DNA from 3 places in the Ruegeria sp. CH2 genome. Region 3 is predicted to be linked to each of the others. Evidence: riboswitches for the same ligand, from Rfam matches in the RefSeq annotation. Region 3 holds a riboswitch; each other region holds the start of a gene.
The links. Region 3 has a riboswitch for cobalamin ahead of ACR0M9_RS18475 (hypothetical protein). Riboswitches for the same ligand answer to the same signal wherever they lie in the genome.
Positions count from the first base shown of each region.

Region 1: another riboswitch for cobalamin. It lies ahead of ACR0M9_RS04315 (DUF1636 family protein); the one in region 3 lies ahead of ACR0M9_RS18475 (hypothetical protein).
Region 2: another riboswitch for cobalamin. It lies ahead of ACR0M9_RS06310 (ABC transporter substrate-binding protein); the one in region 3 lies ahead of ACR0M9_RS18475 (hypothetical protein).

Region 1 is NZ_JBQFQV010000001.1:864,846-870,149, reverse strand. It holds gene cobN (cobaltochelatase subunit CobN) at 1-3,112, opposite strand, end outside; gene cobW (cobalamin biosynthesis protein CobW) at 3,116-4,171, opposite strand; gene ACR0M9_RS04315 (DUF1636 family protein) at 4,176-4,550, opposite strand; cobalamin riboswitch at 4,645-4,849, opposite strand; gene ACR0M9_RS04310 (NAD(P)-dependent oxidoreductase) at 4,934-5,304, shown strand, end outside.
Region 2 is NZ_JBQFQV010000003.1:18,123-23,426, reverse strand. It holds gene ACR0M9_RS06330 (2-hydroxyacid dehydrogenase) at 1-38, opposite strand, end outside; gene ACR0M9_RS06325 (SH3 domain-containing protein) at 237-698, shown strand; gene ACR0M9_RS06320 (NADPH:quinone reductase) at 810-1,799, shown strand; tRNA gene ACR0M9_RS06315 (tRNA-Gln) at 1,890-1,964, shown strand; cobalamin riboswitch at 2,126-2,318, shown strand; gene ACR0M9_RS06310 (ABC transporter substrate-binding protein) at 2,472-3,476, shown strand; gene ACR0M9_RS06305 (FecCD family ABC transporter permease) at 3,491-4,522, shown strand; partial or broken gene ACR0M9_RS06300 (ABC transporter ATP-binding protein) at 4,519-5,028, shown strand.
Region 3 is NZ_JBQFQV010000018.1:6,938-12,241, reverse strand. It holds gene rsgA (ribosome small subunit-dependent GTPase A) at 1-271, shown strand, start outside; gene ACR0M9_RS18480 (alpha/beta hydrolase family protein) at 307-1,164, opposite strand; cobalamin riboswitch at 1,297-1,515, shown strand; gene ACR0M9_RS18475 (hypothetical protein) at 1,606-2,013, shown strand; gene ACR0M9_RS18470 (protein-tyrosine phosphatase family protein) at 2,005-2,517, opposite strand; gene ACR0M9_RS18465 (DNA polymerase III subunit gamma/tau) at 2,690-4,453, shown strand; gene ACR0M9_RS18460 (YbaB/EbfC family nucleoid-associated protein) at 4,644-4,997, shown strand; gene recR (recombination mediator RecR) at 5,059-5,304, shown strand, end outside.

The DNA.
Region 1 (5,304 bases), on a different contig from region 3:
GAGCGACGGTTCCGGACAGATGCGCAAAAGAGGCCATGTGATCCAGCGTCGCAGCAATCTCGGCGGCGCCGCGAAAACCATGGCGCTGCATCCCCGCGATCCAGCCAGGGTTGGCAGCACGGGCATGAACGACGCGGCTGATTTCTTCCGGCAGAGTCCGGGCGCGCGGATTATCGGGGTTGGTGTTGTCCAGATGGTAAAGCTGCGCGGATCCGCCGACGAATTTCTTGGCGGCGGCAAAACCGGCCTCATGCGTGGCATAATCGTTGGCCAGCAGCAGGTCAGTTTCCGTCAGATCCTGGAGGTGAACAAAACTGTCGGCCTTGGCGACACGATCCGTGATCCCCGCTTTGTCCTGCGCGATGTGTTCACCTTCCAGCGCGTACGAACTGGCCTCAAGCCATGCCTCCCCGGCTTGGGCGCGCGCCTCGTCCGTATAGGTCTCGGACAGATGGGTCATGTTCAGGCCGTAACTGCCGGGTGCCGGGCCAAACACCCGCGCAGCCGGGGCGTGACCGGCATAGGGGTTCCAGTCGGTCGCTTCGTCACGCTCTGACAATGCCCGAACCGCCTGACCATAGAGGGCTGACAACGTGGGGAACACATCGCGAAACAAGCCCGAAACCCGCAAGGTGACGTCCAGGCGCGGGCGGCTCAGGTCGGTGATGGGCAGCACTTCAATACCCGAAACCCGCTCGGATCCCTTATCCCAAACCGGCTTTACACCCAGCAGGTGCAGGGCCATGGCGAATTCTTCGCCCGCAGTGCGCATGGTGGCCGATCCCCACAGATCGACAATCAGCCCTTTCGGGTAATCGCCTTCCTCCTGCAAGTGCCGCCGTACCAGTTCCTCGGCCAGTTTCACGCCTTGCGTGTAGGCTGCGCGGGTGGGCACAGACCGCGGGTCGGTGGTGAACAGGTTTCGCCCGGTCGGCAGCACGTCAGAGCGGCCCCGATAGGGCGAGCCGGACGGGCCAGCCTCGATCCGCTTGCCAGCCAACGCATTGATCAGTGCCTTGCGTTCGGCATGGGCGGATGGGGCTGGGTCGAAACTGCCGATCACATCCGGAACACGCCCATAGACGTGCAGCCCGTCGCCAAACTGGCTTTCTTTGATATCGCAGACAAAGCGGTCGATGCGCGTGATTGCTTCCGCGGTGCTGGTGGCCTGGTTCAGGCCCAGATCGTGCTCCAGCCCAATGGCTTGCGCCTCATCCCGGATATCTTCCTGCAACCGGTCACGGCGTCTGGGGTCAAGGCCGTCCGCGTTTGAGAACTCGTCCAGCAGGGCTTCCAGTCGCACCATCCGGTCAGGCGTTCCGCTTTCTTTCATGGGGGGCGGGATGTGGCCCAGGGTCACCGCGCCGATCCGGCGCTTGGCCTGCGCGGCCTCACCTGGGTCGTTGACGATGAACGGGTAGATCACCGGCAGGTCACGGATCAGCGCCTCGGGCCAGCAGTCTGCTGATAGGGCGACCGATTTGCCGGGCAGCCATTCCAGTGTGCCATGCGCACCGATATGGATCAGCGCGTCCGCGCCAAGACCTTTGCGCAGCCACAAATAGAAGGCGACATAGCTATGGCGCGGGGTACGCGAAAGGTCGTGATAGTCGTCATCACGCAGTTCGGGTGTTCCGCGCTCTGGTTGCAGTGCGACCAGCGCCTTGCCGCGTCGCAAAGCCGTGAAGTGAAACGCACCCTGAGTGAAAGTTGGGTCTTGCTCAGGATTGCCCCATACGGTGTGCAGATCGGTGCGCAGGGTTTGGGGCAATTCAGCGAGTGCGCTCAGATAATCCTCAAGCGGCCACGATATCCGGGCGTCCAAGAGTGCGTCGGCAACCGGATCGCCAGCCGCGATGTCGTAGCCTTCACCGCAAAGATCAGACAGCATCGCCTCAGCCGAGGCCAGCGCGTCGAGACCAACCGCATGGGCCATTTGCCAGTCTTTGCCGGGATATGTGGACAGTACCAACGCGGGGATCTGGTCTGCCTTGGGTTTGTCATTCAGGGCAAGCCAGCCCGATACCCGATCGATGATCGCCTCGATCCGGTCCGACTCGGCCCGATGCGCAAAACGCGAGTATTCCAAATGCGGATCGCGCTTGCCCGGTTCTTTGAAAGAGACAACGCCTGCCGATATTCGCCCGTCCACTTCGGGCAATACCACATGCATGGCGAGGTCGGCGGGTGACAGGCCGCGTTCGGCCTCCGCCCAGGCCTTGCGTCGCGAGGTGGCGAGAGCGACCTGAAACACCGGCACATCCGCTGCGTCCAGAGGCGACGTGCCGGACGCGCCCTTGCCCGAGAATGAAGTGGCGTTGATGATCGCCGACGGTCGCAAGGCGACGACCTGTTCCCTGAGCCAGTCGGCAGCGGCTGGGGTCTTGAGCGACGGGGCAAACAGACCCACCGCCTGAAGCCCGCGGGCGCGCAGGCTGCGGATCAGGGCCGCGACCGGGGCGGTGTCTGCGGATGTCAGATACGCGCGATAAAAGGTGACAAGGATGCGTTTCGTATCGCTCTGGAATGCGGAACCCACCGGGACGACACCCTGATCTGGACACCACGCACCGCATTCGGGCAGGGTTTTCGCGCCCATCACTGGCCCGGCATAAAGCCCTGCTGCCAAGGCCATCTGGGCCAATGCGGCCTGCGCGGCGACTTCGCCGCCGGTGTCACACAGATGTGCCAGCCGCCTCAGGGTCGAGAGGGGCAGGGTCGAATACTCATCCAACCGAGTGTCTTCACGCCCATCCGCCGGTAAAACGGCTAACGCGATGCCTTTGGCTTGCGCCAGTGCCAGAACCTGTTGCAGCCCGTAAGACCAATAGGGCACGCCACCTATCAGACGGATCAGGATGCCCTTTGCGCCCTCAAGTGTCTGTTCGACATAGGTATCGACGGACAGAGGGTGCTTCAGCGCCGCAAGATTGGCCAGCCGCATCGTGGGCATCCGCCCCTCAGGCCCGCCGCCGCGATGCCAGCCCGCCGCGAAAGCGCCCAGGTCACTGTCGGAAAAGGACAGCACAACCAGATCACCCGGGCTTTGGCCCAGATCGGTTGGGGTCTCGGTTTCCTCGAGCCCGTGGCTTTCGCGAAAGACGACGTGCATGACTTACTCGGCAACCTCGGTCACACCCACGAGGATATCACGGATTTCGGCTTCTTTGATGTCGTCATGCTCGGCAATCACGACCAGGCGCGAGCGGCGCTCTTCACCGGGCTCCCACGGGCGGTCGTATTGGTGACGAACCCGCGCGCCGACAGCCTGAACCAGCAGGCGCATCGGTTTGCCAGCGACGGCGGCATAGCCTTTGACGCGCAGGATATTCAGCTCAGTCGCAAGACGTTCGATTCTGGCTACCAGTTCCGCAGGGTCGGTCTGTTCCGGCAACTCGACGATGATGCTCTCGAAATCGTCATGCTCATGATCGTGATGGCCATCGTGATGTGACGGGCGCGCGTCCATGTCATCTTCGGCGGCAGCCTCAAGGCCAAGCACGACACGTACGTCGACGACACCCTCTGCAACCTCGACGACGGGAAGCGGGCGCGGCGCCTCGGTGGCGATGATCTGTTTGGCTTTCGCGACACCTTCGGGACCTGCCAGATCGGGCTTGGTCAGCAGGATGATATCCGCGCACGAGATTTGATCTTCGAACACCTCGGACAAGGGTGTTTCGTGATCGATCGAGTCATCAGCCAGCCGTTGGGCATCCACCGCTTCAACGTTCGGAGCAAAGCGACCGGCGGCCACAGCCTCGGCATCGGCCAGCGCAATCACGCCATCAACGGTGATTTTCGAACGGATATCAGGCCAATCAAATGCTTTCAGCAGCGGTTTGGGTAGTGCAAGGCCGGATGTTTCGATCAGGATGTGATCCGGGCGCGGTTCCAGCGCCATCAGCGCCTCGATGGTCGGGATGAAGTCATCGGCCACGGTGCAGCAAATGCAGCCGTTTGCCAGTTCCATGATGTTTTCCGCAGGGCAATCCGGTATCGCGCAGGATTTCAGAATGTCGCCATCAACACCCACATCGCCAAACTCGTTAACAACAATCGCAAGACGCTTTCCCTGCGGGTTCTGCATCAGATGGCGCACCAGCGTGGTTTTGCCCGAGCCCAGAAAGCCGGTGATCACGGTGACGGGAAGTTTTTCTAGGTTCGACATGATCTCAGCCTCCAATCGGGGGAATGCGCGAGGCGCAGTTTTTGCGGAAATGTTCAGGACGGTCGCGCCACTTCACCAGACCATCGTCTGTGGCCAGATACTTGGTCACACCATCGATGATGACATCGACGTGATCGACTTCGTTCAGGTTCTCGTAAACAAAGGTCCAGCGATCCGGCCCGCCCCGAAGAACGATGGAACAGCCCTGATCGCAGTTCGAAAGGCATTCGACAGGTTTCAGAATGATGCCATCTGGCAGGGCAGCCTGTTCCAAGGCCTTGTGCAACAATGTGCCGGGACGCTCAGCATCATCCTCGAAGGGCAGACCCCGGCGGCAAGTCGTGCAGACCAGTAATTCTACCGGTGCGGTCTCGGTCATGTCTCTCATCCCCCCAAATCCTCTTCGCGGGGGACGGGGTTTCATGCGGGCACCACGTCTGCACATGGACCCGACACCGGAACACCCCGCCCGGTTTCAACTTCGGGTGTTGGCAGGTCTCCCGGCTTGCGGATGCCAGAGCGGTCGCTCTGTCGGATGTCCCGCCTTCCCGGCACAGGCCAGTGGCATTGGGCATCCTCTCCGGTCACGGTCGCGGGGGCGGCTGCGTTTGGCGGATGAACCGTTGACGCATTCCCTTTTCATCGGCTGTCGCCGACACCAACGACAGGGACATGCGGCACCGCTGACCCGCTTGTCAAGCGGTTCGCGCGCAACAAATAAGCCAAGGTGAAAAAAGCGACCTGTAGGCGTCGTTCGGCGGCATGAAGAACGTGTTCGGTATATGGTCGCATGACGGGAAAACGACGAACTTGGAGATGCGTCATATGAAAGTGGGATTTATCGGTCTGGGTAACGTAGGCGGCAAGCTTTCGGGATCCCTTTTGCGCAACGGCATTGATCTGACTGTGCATGACCTGAACGCGGATCTGGTGGCCGAGTTTGTCGCCAAAGGCGCAAAGGCGGCAGAAGGGCCCGCCCAGTTGATGCGCGATTGCGATGCGGTGATCACCTGTCTGCCGTCTCCGGCAGCATCGGACGCAGTCATGCAGGAGATGTTGCCCGAAGTGGGCCCCGGCAAGATCTGGATGGAGATGTCGACCACGGACGAGGCCGAAGTCAAACACCTGGGTGC
Region 2 (5,304 bases), on a different contig from region 3:
CGTCGCGTAACAACAACACTTAAACGTTCTCTTGGCACCTCGGCTCTCCCACTGCTTTGCAAACGGACGCGCGCCATGGCATCGTGGCGCAGGATAAGGCGGGGCACAAGAACCCCAATGGCATTGAGTCGACCTTTTTTCAAAACCGGATCAACAGGCATAAGAGCGGGCAGTCAGTGAGTGGTATTCGACCGGTAAAACGCCGATTTCTGGCGGTAGTTTCCGCATTTCTGGTCATGTTCGGTGCCTACGCCGCACATGCCGAAGTCAAACGCGGATCGGTCACCAACCTGCCCCTGCCCCGATATGTGTCGATGAAGGCAGCCGAAGGGAACGTGCGGCGCGGACCATCCCTAACCCACCGAATCGATTGGGTATTCAAAAGGCGTGGCATGCCGCTGCAGGTCACTGCCGAATACGGCAACTGGCGCAAGGTCCAAGACCGCGACGGCGCGGGTGGCTGGGTTCACTATGCCTTGTTGTCTGGCGTCCGAACGGTGCTGATCGAATCCGAGATGCTGCCTGTTTATGCCCGCCCCGACCCGACCTCGCCCGTGAATGCCCATTTCGAGACCGGAGTGGTGGCGCGCCTTGGAGCCTGTTCGCTGGACTGGTGCAGGATCACCGCCGGCGGATACCGTGGCTGGACACTGAAATCGAACCTTTGGGGCGTCGATTCTTCCGAAATTCGGGAATAGGCGAAAGACAATTTCCGGTATCCGCGGTTGCGCATCGCCCCGAAAAAGCGCGACAAGCTGTTTGAGTTACCGGCCCAATCGCCGCTTAACTCGACCTAAACGGAGGACCCTATGCGCGCAGTCACCTATTCAGCCTTCGGAGACGCTGTCGATGTCTTGCGCATACAGGATATTCCCCCAGTTCCGCCTGGACCGGGTGAAGTCACGGTCGAGTTGTCTTATTCCGGCGTAAATCCCTCGGACGTCAAGGCCCGCGCGGGAACCCGACCGGGTGTCACAGAACCTCCGTTTCCGCTGATCGTTCCGCACAGCGACGGGGCTGGAGTCATCACAGCGGTTGGCGATGGCGTACCCGCGACGCGGATTGGTCAGCGCGTGTGGATTTGGAACGGGCAATGGCAACGCGCGTTCGGTACAGCTGCCAGCCACATCACCCTGCCTGAATCTCAGGCTGTAGAACTGCCCGAGACGGTGTCACTTGAAACCGGAGCGATTCTTGGAATTCCGGGCCTTACCGCAAGCCACGCAGTGTTCTCGGGCGGCACGCCGCGCGGGCAAACCATTTTGATCCATGGTGGGGCGGGTACTGTCGGGTATCTGGCTGTCCAGCTTGCCAAATGGGCCGGAGCCAAAGTGATCGCAACGGCCAGCACCCGCAGCTTTGACCGGGTCAAGGCAGCTGGTGCAGATGTCGTTCTCGACTACTCCGGTGAACACCTTTCGGATCAGATTCTCGACGCAAATGATGGACGTGCAATTGGTCGAATCGTCGATGTCGAATTTGGACAGAACCTTGACACCAACATTGCCGTCATCGCCGAAAACGGCCGTATCAACGCATATGGATCTGCCCGGAATATGACACCCGTCTTTCCCTTTGGACCCATGATGTTCAAGGCAGTGACACTCGAGGCGGTCCTGATCTACCTGCTGCCCGTAGACTTGCGCGCCGCCGCAATAAAGACACTCCACAAGGCACTGGCTGATGGCGCATTGATCTGCCCCGTACATAAGGTCTTTACACTGGAAGAATGCGCTGCCGCCCATGCGATGGTACAGGAAGGCAACCGTACCGGAGCGGTGTTGATCGACACCAAATGAGAGGCCCTCAAAAAAATTTTACGGCGCTCGTTTTTTTTGCAAAACGCTCTTGAACCCTGCCATCAACAATCGTAGATAGCCGCTCACCGTTGGGGTGTAGCCAAGTGGTAAGGCAGCGGTTTTTGGTACCGTGTATCGTAGGTTCGAATCCTACCACCCCAGCCATGATTTTCCCTAATATCACACACTATGAATCTAGGTCCGGATTTTGGCGCGTTCTCAGCGGCTTTTCTGATATCAGCGCCATGTTGAGACGCGCAGGTGCATGCTCTTGCGAGAAAATAGGAAAGACCCCGGAGTTTTTTCTTGCCGCAGGGTAAGTGTTAAGGTACCCGCGTTTTACCGGTCCCGATGTGGCTAAGAGGGAATCCGAGGTGCCTTTTGGTGCCAACCGGAACTGCCCCCGCAACTGTAGGCGGCGAGCGCTGTCCATTTCCGTCACTGGGCCATTTTGGTCTGGGAAGACAGGACAGACAAAGACCCGTCAGTCAGGAGACCTGCCGGTATGAAACCGAAACACACCGGGCGGGGTTGTCCGGGGAGGTTGCCGAAGAAACGCGCCGGGCGGTCTATTTTCTACCCTGCGCTCACGGCAGGCAGTAAAGCGTCTGTTGCTTCGGTAAATGCCCATTCACCCGTTCTCTGGTCATTGACACATGGAGATCGATTGTCATGTTTCTACGCACTGGCCTGATTGGCCTTTCCTTGCTGGCTACCAGCGCTGCCGCCGAAGGAAACTTTCCCCTAACTATCGAAAACTGCGGTCACTCGGTCACGTTTGACGCGCCAGTGACGTCGTCAGTCACGGTCGGCCAAGCCGCGACCGAGGTGCTTTATGCGCTGGGTCTGGGCGAGCAGGTTCTTGGAACCTCGGTCTGGTTCAACGAGGTGCTGCCTGAATATGCCGAGGTGAATGCCAAGGTAGAGCGTCTGGCAGACAATGATCCCAGCTTTGAAAGCGTTGTTGCCAAGCGGCCGGGACTGGTCGCAGCGCAATATGAGTGGCATGTCGGACCCGAGGGCATCGTCGCCACGCGTGAGCAATTTCACGAACTGGGCATTCCAACGTACGTAATGCCTGCAGATTGCATCGGCAAAGACAATACAGTCGGCGGCGATGGCACCCGCCTGCAAGCGTTCTCGACCGATACGCTGTATCAGGGTATCGAAGAACTGGCGGCAGCCTTTGATGTATCCGAACGCGGCACGGACTTGGTTGCCGAGTACAAGGCCCGCGAAGCCGCAGCCGTCGCCAAGGCGCAAACCGTGAAGCTGGACGATGTGTCAGCCGTATTCTGGTTTTCCTCTCCTGAAATGGAAAGCGACCCGTTTGTGGCCGGACAGAAAGGCGCACCGGGATACATGATGAGTAAATTGGGTATCCGCAACGTCGTCGAGACGGATGAAGAATGGCCAACAGTGGGCTGGGAAACCATTGCCAAGGCCAATCCGACGGTGATTGTTATCGCCAAGATGGACCGCCGTCGCTTTGCTGCGGACGACTACCTGAAAAAGCTGGAGTTCCTGCGCACTGATCCGGTGACCAGCCAGATGGATGCGGTCAAGAATGACCGGATCGTCATTATGGATGCGCAGGCCATGGACGCCACCATCCGCGCAATCCCGGCGCTGGAGGATCTGGCCGAGAAGCTGGATACCATCGGAAACAACCTGTGAACGAGGTCGCCGCAATCTTACGGCAGGGTTTCAAGGCTGCGTGCCTTACCGTGCCATTGTTGATTGCGGCGGTTCTTGCGGGCGCGATGATCGGGGAAACCTCTCTGTCGCCCGATTTGGTTCTCTCCGTTCTGGCCAACAAGCTGGCCGGAGCGGACTTTCCTGTCGACCCAATTGATCAGGGTATTATCTGGAGCTACCGGATTCCTCGCGCTCTGGTCGCTGCGTCCTGCGGTGCCGGTCTGGCTGTCGCAGGGGTCGTGTTGCAGGCTTTGCTGCGAAACCCGTTGGCCGACCCTTACATTTTGGGCATTTCTGCCGGGGCCTCGACGGGTGCCGTGGCTGTAACCATCGCTGGTTTGGGTGGGGGGGCTTTGTCGCTGTCTTTTGGCGCGTTCAATGGCGCGCTTTTGGCTTTTGGTTTTGTCGCGTTGCTGGCCCGAGCCGCTGGCGCAGGGGGCGGACGGGTTGCGACGGCACAGATCGTCCTGGCGGGAATTGCCGGGTCTCAGTTGTTCAATGCGCTGACGGCCTTCATCATCGCCAAATCCGCCAATGCCGATCAGGCGCGCGGGATCATGTTCTGGCTGATGGGAAACCTCAGCGGCGTGCGCTGGCCGGATGTGTATCTGGCCATTCCGGTGGCCCTTGTCGGTTGGCTCATTTGCCGCTTTCACGCCAGAGCACTGGACGCCTTTATTTTCGGCTCTGATTCAGCGGCCTCGCTGGGCATATCGGTACGTCGGGTGCAGGCAACCCTGATCTTTGCGACCGCGCTCACGACAGCTGTCATGGTTTCTATCGTCGGATCCATTGGCTTTGTCGGGCTGGTCATCCCTCATGCTGCCCGGTTCCTTGTGGGACCGGGGCATCGCAGGCTTATCCCAACCTCCGCCTTGATCGGAGCGGTCTTCCTGATCGGCGCAGATATCGTGTCGCGCATCATCATCCCGGGTCAGGTTCTGCCGATTGGGGTGGTCACCGCTCTGATCGGTGCGCCTGCCTTTGCCGTAATTTTGGTGCGCGGCCAGAGGAGCGCCCGATGAAGATCGAGGCGCAAAACCTGACATATTCCGTTCGCGGCAAGACTTTGCTGTCAGACGTATCCTTTGTCGTGGAGCCCGGCGAAACACTTGCTTTGGTCGGACCTAACGGTTCAGGGAAATCAACGCTGATGCGCCTGCTGGCGGGGTTGGTACGTCCGGTTTCAGGAAAAGTCGTCATAGCGGGTCATCCCGTTTCGCATTTGTCGCGCAGACAAATTGCCCAACGGATTGCCATCGTTGAACAACAGGCTGATACGGCCGAACGCGTGACTGCACGATCCGTGGTCGAACTGGGCCGCACGCCCTGGCTGTCGGCCTTACGGCCGTGGCGCGCCGAGGACACCTGGCAAGTCGACAAAGCCCTGCAAACCGTGGAAATGGCCGATATGGCACACAGAGAATGGGCGACATTGTCGGGAGGAGAGCGCCAGCGACTGCACATCGCACGCGCTTTGGCTCAGCAACCGGGACTCTTGCTTTTGGACGAACCGACCAACCATCTGGACATTCATCACCAACTGTCGATCCTGAACTGTGTTCGAATTCTAAAAGTGACGACAGTGATGGCGCTGCACGATCTGAATCAGGCGATGGCCTGTGACCGGGTGGCTGTTTTGTCAAAAGGGCGGCTGGTCTCTCTTGGCCCGCCCGAACATGCCCTGTCTTTGGAAACCGTTTCAGAAGTTTTCGGTGTCAAAGCACAGTGGGGGTATAGTACCGGCGGGACAGAACGGTTTCTGTCCTATCATCTGGACTGACGGCTTCCGATCGCTTCTGGTCGT
Region 3 (5,304 bases):
CGGGATCGACAACGTGTTCTCGGACATCACGGAGCTTGGCCAAAGCTGTCGCTTTTCGGATTGTCAGCACGAGACCGAGCCCGGCTGTGCCGTGCAGAACGCAATCGGCGAAGGCGCACTTGACCCGACCCGGCTGGACCGTTGGCGCAAGCTGCGGCGTGAAGATCAGCGAAACTCGGAAACCGTTGCCCAATCGCGGGCGCGGGACAAGGCGTTCGGCAAGATGGTGCGCGGTGTCATGCAGGACAAGAAGCTTCGCAAACGGCCATAACTGCAAGGTGTTAGGAAAACCTGCGTCGCGTCTGATCAGGCGATCAGGCGCGGCCAGACCGCTGCATTGCGACGGGCAAATGCTCCGATATGGCCTATTTCCGGCAGTCCGAATTCAGCAGGCTTCAGAAGGTGGCGTCTGGCCTCGGGGCCATACAAATCAGCAAGGCGCCAAACCGCCTCGGGCGGAGCCATCTGGTCATCTTCGAACGTGAACAGATCCACTGGTGTTCCAGAACTGCCCCAATGCGCATCAGGCAAATTCTGCCCGATCTCGGGAACGTAGCTAAGAGGGGCTGTACACCATTTGCGCCATTGCCAGTAGACCGAGGCGGGCAGGTCCGAACCAAACCCGATCGCTTTGCCGGGCAGATACCCAAGCGCCCGCACCATCAGCGGTGCATGGCCATACCAGAACAGCCCTGCCAACCCCCGATAGGGCCATGGGTGATCTTTCAAAGTCACCAGCCCCGAACACACACCGATCATTCGGTCGATCTGGTCGATATCCGGCTGCACCGGCCCCAGCATCGCACCGACGGAATGGCCGATGGTCCACTGCTGCGCCTTTGGAAACCGCCTGCGCATTTCGGCCCGTGCCGCTGGCATGTCGATCAACGCCCAATCCGCCATTGTTGCAGTTGCGTCTTTCAGGCGGCCGACCAAAGAAAGCCCGTAGTCCCGATAGTCATAGGTCAGGCAAGCTATCCCCCGCTCGGTAGCCAGCCATCGCGCAAAGTGTTGATAATAGTCACGCGGCACACCCGTGGCACTGTTAAGTACGACAACGGTTTCCGGCTCACCCACTGGCCGGTACAGCCGCGCCGACAAGGTCACGGACCCTGACGGAAAGCGGAAATCTTCGATCAACACCGTCTGTTCCGTATCCAACATGATCCCCGGCTTTCGCTGAAACAATGGTTTGCCTGCCTTCGATGCCGACGAAACTAAGCCGGAACGTAAACCGCATCCAGCATGACCAAACGTCCGGCCTAAAGATCGGCTTGACTCGGAACGCGATCAGGCGCTAGCGGTTGTGTGATGGTTTCCGGCCCCCACAAGAGGTCGGGATGAAAAGGGAACACGGTGCGGTTTGTCTGGTCAAACAGATATCAACCAAGTCCGCGACTGCCCCCGCAACTGTAAGCGGTAAGTAATGCCGAAATACCACTGGCCCACGGGCTGGGAAGGTCGGCAGAGCAATGACCCGCAAGTCAGGAGACCTGCCATCGGAACTGAAACCGAAACTCGGGCGGGGTGTCCGGGCAGGTCCTGACAGCGAGATGCTGTCCCACCTGCCCCAATATCCAGCCCACCACGCGCGGAGGGCGCAGGATGATCTGGAAGACAAAGTCACACGAATACAGCGCAACTGTGTGCCAGCGGACGGGCAATACCTGCCCGGCTTTGGCGCGACTGGCCCGCTCGATTTCCGAAGCCATGGCGCAGGCGGTTTCGGCCACCAGCGAAGATTTCGAATTTGAAGGCAACAGCGCGCTGTCACATTGCGCGGAAGGGTGCATGGCAACGATCCGAGCGCGATCCGACAGCGTTCGCGTTTTCTGCGGGGCGCACCCTGATACGGCAATTCGGGACCTTGATGCCTATGCCGATTTGATCTTCGGACCTACATTCAGCACGCTGCCCTCGGGCATTGTCGCGAACCCGCCTTGCGCCATGATCGAGGTTTCAACGATCCGGCCCCGGAAAACCGGCTACGCACCCCAGCAGCTGTCAGCTTGATCCCACTTCCACCTGTGCCGGGGTGATCCGGGACGCCCAGGCCAGCTGCGCATCGGTTTCGACAGCGCAGGGGCGCACGGCCCGCAGGCGGTCCAGTGCGTCGCTGGCGCGTTCACCGCATTCAACCATCAGTCGCAGAACAATCATCCCGGATCTGCCGCACCCCCCACGGCAATGCACAAGAACCCGGCCACCGCCCGACAGCGCATGTCGGGCCGTGGCGCTGACCTCTGGCCAGGCCTTCTGAACCGCCTGCGTCGGTGCTCCAAAATCTTCGATCGGCAGGTGAACCCACCGGCTGGCACGGCTTTGGATGTCGCTGCCAAAGTGCTGCGCGCCATCCTGAAGCATTTCAACATCCGTCGTCATTGAAATCACAAGGCCCGGTTTCCAAGCCGCAATCATATCCAGATCGCCGACGTAATCCCCGCCACGCCCGGGCATTGAAGTAAGGGCAAGCGTTCCGCCTCCGACCTGCAGAGCAAAAATGACCAGCTGCGACATGAAGTGCGTCCTCCCCCAAGGTACTCTTTAAGAAATGAGTCATTAAATCCGCTGGACCAGTTTAGTTGGAAACCAGCCCGTTTCTGAAACAAAAAATCATCGCGCCCCACAGTGGACGCGGACTGCCGCCGCCACTACGCTGTGCCGAAGCACCGAATCCGAGCGAGAAGACATGACAGACACGCCCAGCCCCGCCTATCAGGTTCTCGCCCGCAAATACCGCCCGGAAACCTTTGCCGACCTGGTGGGTCAAGTTGCTATGGTGCGCACCCTAAAAAACGCCTTCGAGGCCGACCGGATTGCGCAGGCCTTTATCATGACCGGCATTCGCGGAACGGGAAAAACCACCACGGCGCGGATCATCGCCAAAGGCATGAACTGCATCGGGCCGGATGGAACCGGAGGGCCGACAACCGAGCCTTGCGGTCAGTGCGAGCATTGCGTCGCAATCATGGAAGGTCGCCATGTCGATGTGATGGAAATGGATGCGGCCAGCCGTACCGGCGTCAACGATATCCGCGAGATCATCGACAGTGTCCGCTATCGCGCCGCCAGTGCACGCTACAAGATCTACATCATCGACGAGGTTCACATGCTCTCGACCAGCGCATTCAACGCGCTGCTCAAGACGCTCGAGGAACCGCCCGCACATGTGAAATTCATCTTCGCGACCACCGAGATTCGCAAAGTGCCGGTCACGGTTCTGTCGCGGTGTCAGCGCTTTGACCTGCGCCGGATCGAGCCCGAAGACATGATCGGCCTGCTGCGCAAGATCGCCGGGGCGGAGAGCGCGCAGATCGCCGACGATGCGCTGGCGTTGATCACCCGCGCCGCAGAAGGATCGGCCCGCGACGCGACCTCACTGCTGGATCAGGCAATCTCGCACGGAGCCGGTGAGACGACGGCGGATCAGGTCCGTGCGATGCTGGGTCTGGCCGATCGTGGACGGGTTCTGGACCTGATGGACATGATCCTGCGTGGTGACGCGGCAGGGGCGCTCGCTGAACTGAGCGGTCAATATGCGGAAGGTGCAGATCCTCTGGCCGTGCTGCGCGATCTGGCCGAAATCACGCATTGGGTGTCTGTCGTAAAGATCACACCTGACGCGGCCGAAGACCCGACAGTTTCCCCCGACGAACGCACACGGGGCCAGCACATGGCCGAGGCCTTGCCGATGCGGGTTCTGACCCGGATGTGGCAAATGCTGCTGAAGGCGCTGGAGGAAGTCTCTGCCGCGCCCAACGCGATGATGGCCGCCGAAATGGCTGTTATCCGACTGACGCATGTCGCCGATTTGCCCAGCCCCGAAGAGCTGATCAAACGGCTGCAAGACGCCCCACCTTCGCCACCCGGCGGGCCGGGCGGGGGCATGTCACCGTCCCGGCAGGCCCCGGTGGCAACGCAATCCAACGCGACCCCGCCGCCTGCCTATACATCGCCCCCGCGCGGCGCGGGTGGTGCACCGGTTGCCGCGCTGGCGCAGGATGCACAGACGGCCCTGGCCCGCTATCCAACCTTCGGGCATGTGGTGGAACTGATCCGCACAAACCGCGATGTGAAACTGCTTGTCGAGGTGGAAAGCGGCGTGCGCCTTGTGTCGTACCAGCCTGGCCGGATCGAATTCACCCAGACACCTCAGGCACCGTCGGATCTGGCGTCGCGATTGGGCTCTGCCCTGCAACGCTGGACCGGCAATCGGTGGGCCGTCTCCATTGTCTCGGACGGGGATGCCGCGACCATCGCGGAAGTGCGGGACCGGGCCGAACTGGCCCTGAAAGCCGAGGCCGAAGAACACCCGCTGGTTCAGGCCGTGCTGACGCAATTCCCCAAGGCAAAGATCATTCGGATCGAAACACCTGAACAGCGCGCCGCCAAGGTTGAGACCGAGGCCCTTCCCGAAGTCGAAGAGGAATGGGACCCGTTCGAAGAGGACTAGCCCCTGAGCCCGCGGGTCCAAGTTTCAAGAAACCGGCATACTCACCCCCTTTCACGATGCACCTGAAGGAGGGAATGCGGGCACATAAATGATCGGTCGGCGCCGCTCTGATCTGGACAGGCGGGAGACCTCTTGTGCCACCTGCCTGCGGTCCGTATTTAGAACCAAACAGAAACACAGGAGACGACTGATGCTGAAAGGACTCGGCGGGCTTGGCGGACTGGGCGACATGGCCAAGATGATGAAATCCGCACAAGACCTGCAAACCAAGATGACCGAAATGCAGGAAGAGCTGAACAACATGATGGTTGTCGGCGAATCCGGTGCAGGGCTGGTCAAGGCAACGGCCACAGCCAAGGGTGAACTCAAGGGGCTGGACATCGACCCGTCGATCTTCAACGGCGACGACAAGGAAGTGGTCGAAGACCTGATCCTGGCCGCCATCAAGGACGCTCAGGCCAAAGCCGCCGAACGTTCACAGGAAGAGATGGGCAAGCTGACCGAAAGCATGGGCTTGCCCAAAGACATCAAGCTACCGTTCTGAGCTTCATCTTTTCCCAAATACTCCCGCCGGAGGCTCCCTCCGGCGCAAAGCAGGACAGGCCATGGGCACGAACAGCGAAATCGACAATCTGATCGACCTGATGGCCAAACTGCCGGGGTTGGGCCCGCGCTCGGCCCGCCGCGCGGTGCTGCACCTGATCCGCAAACGCGCTCTGCTGCTGACACCCCTGTCAGACGCCATGCAGCAAGTGGCCGTCACCGCCCGCGAATGCCTGAATTGCGGCAATGTGGGCACCACGGATATCTGTGACATATGCAATAGCGAGGCCCGAGCGACCGGCGAACTC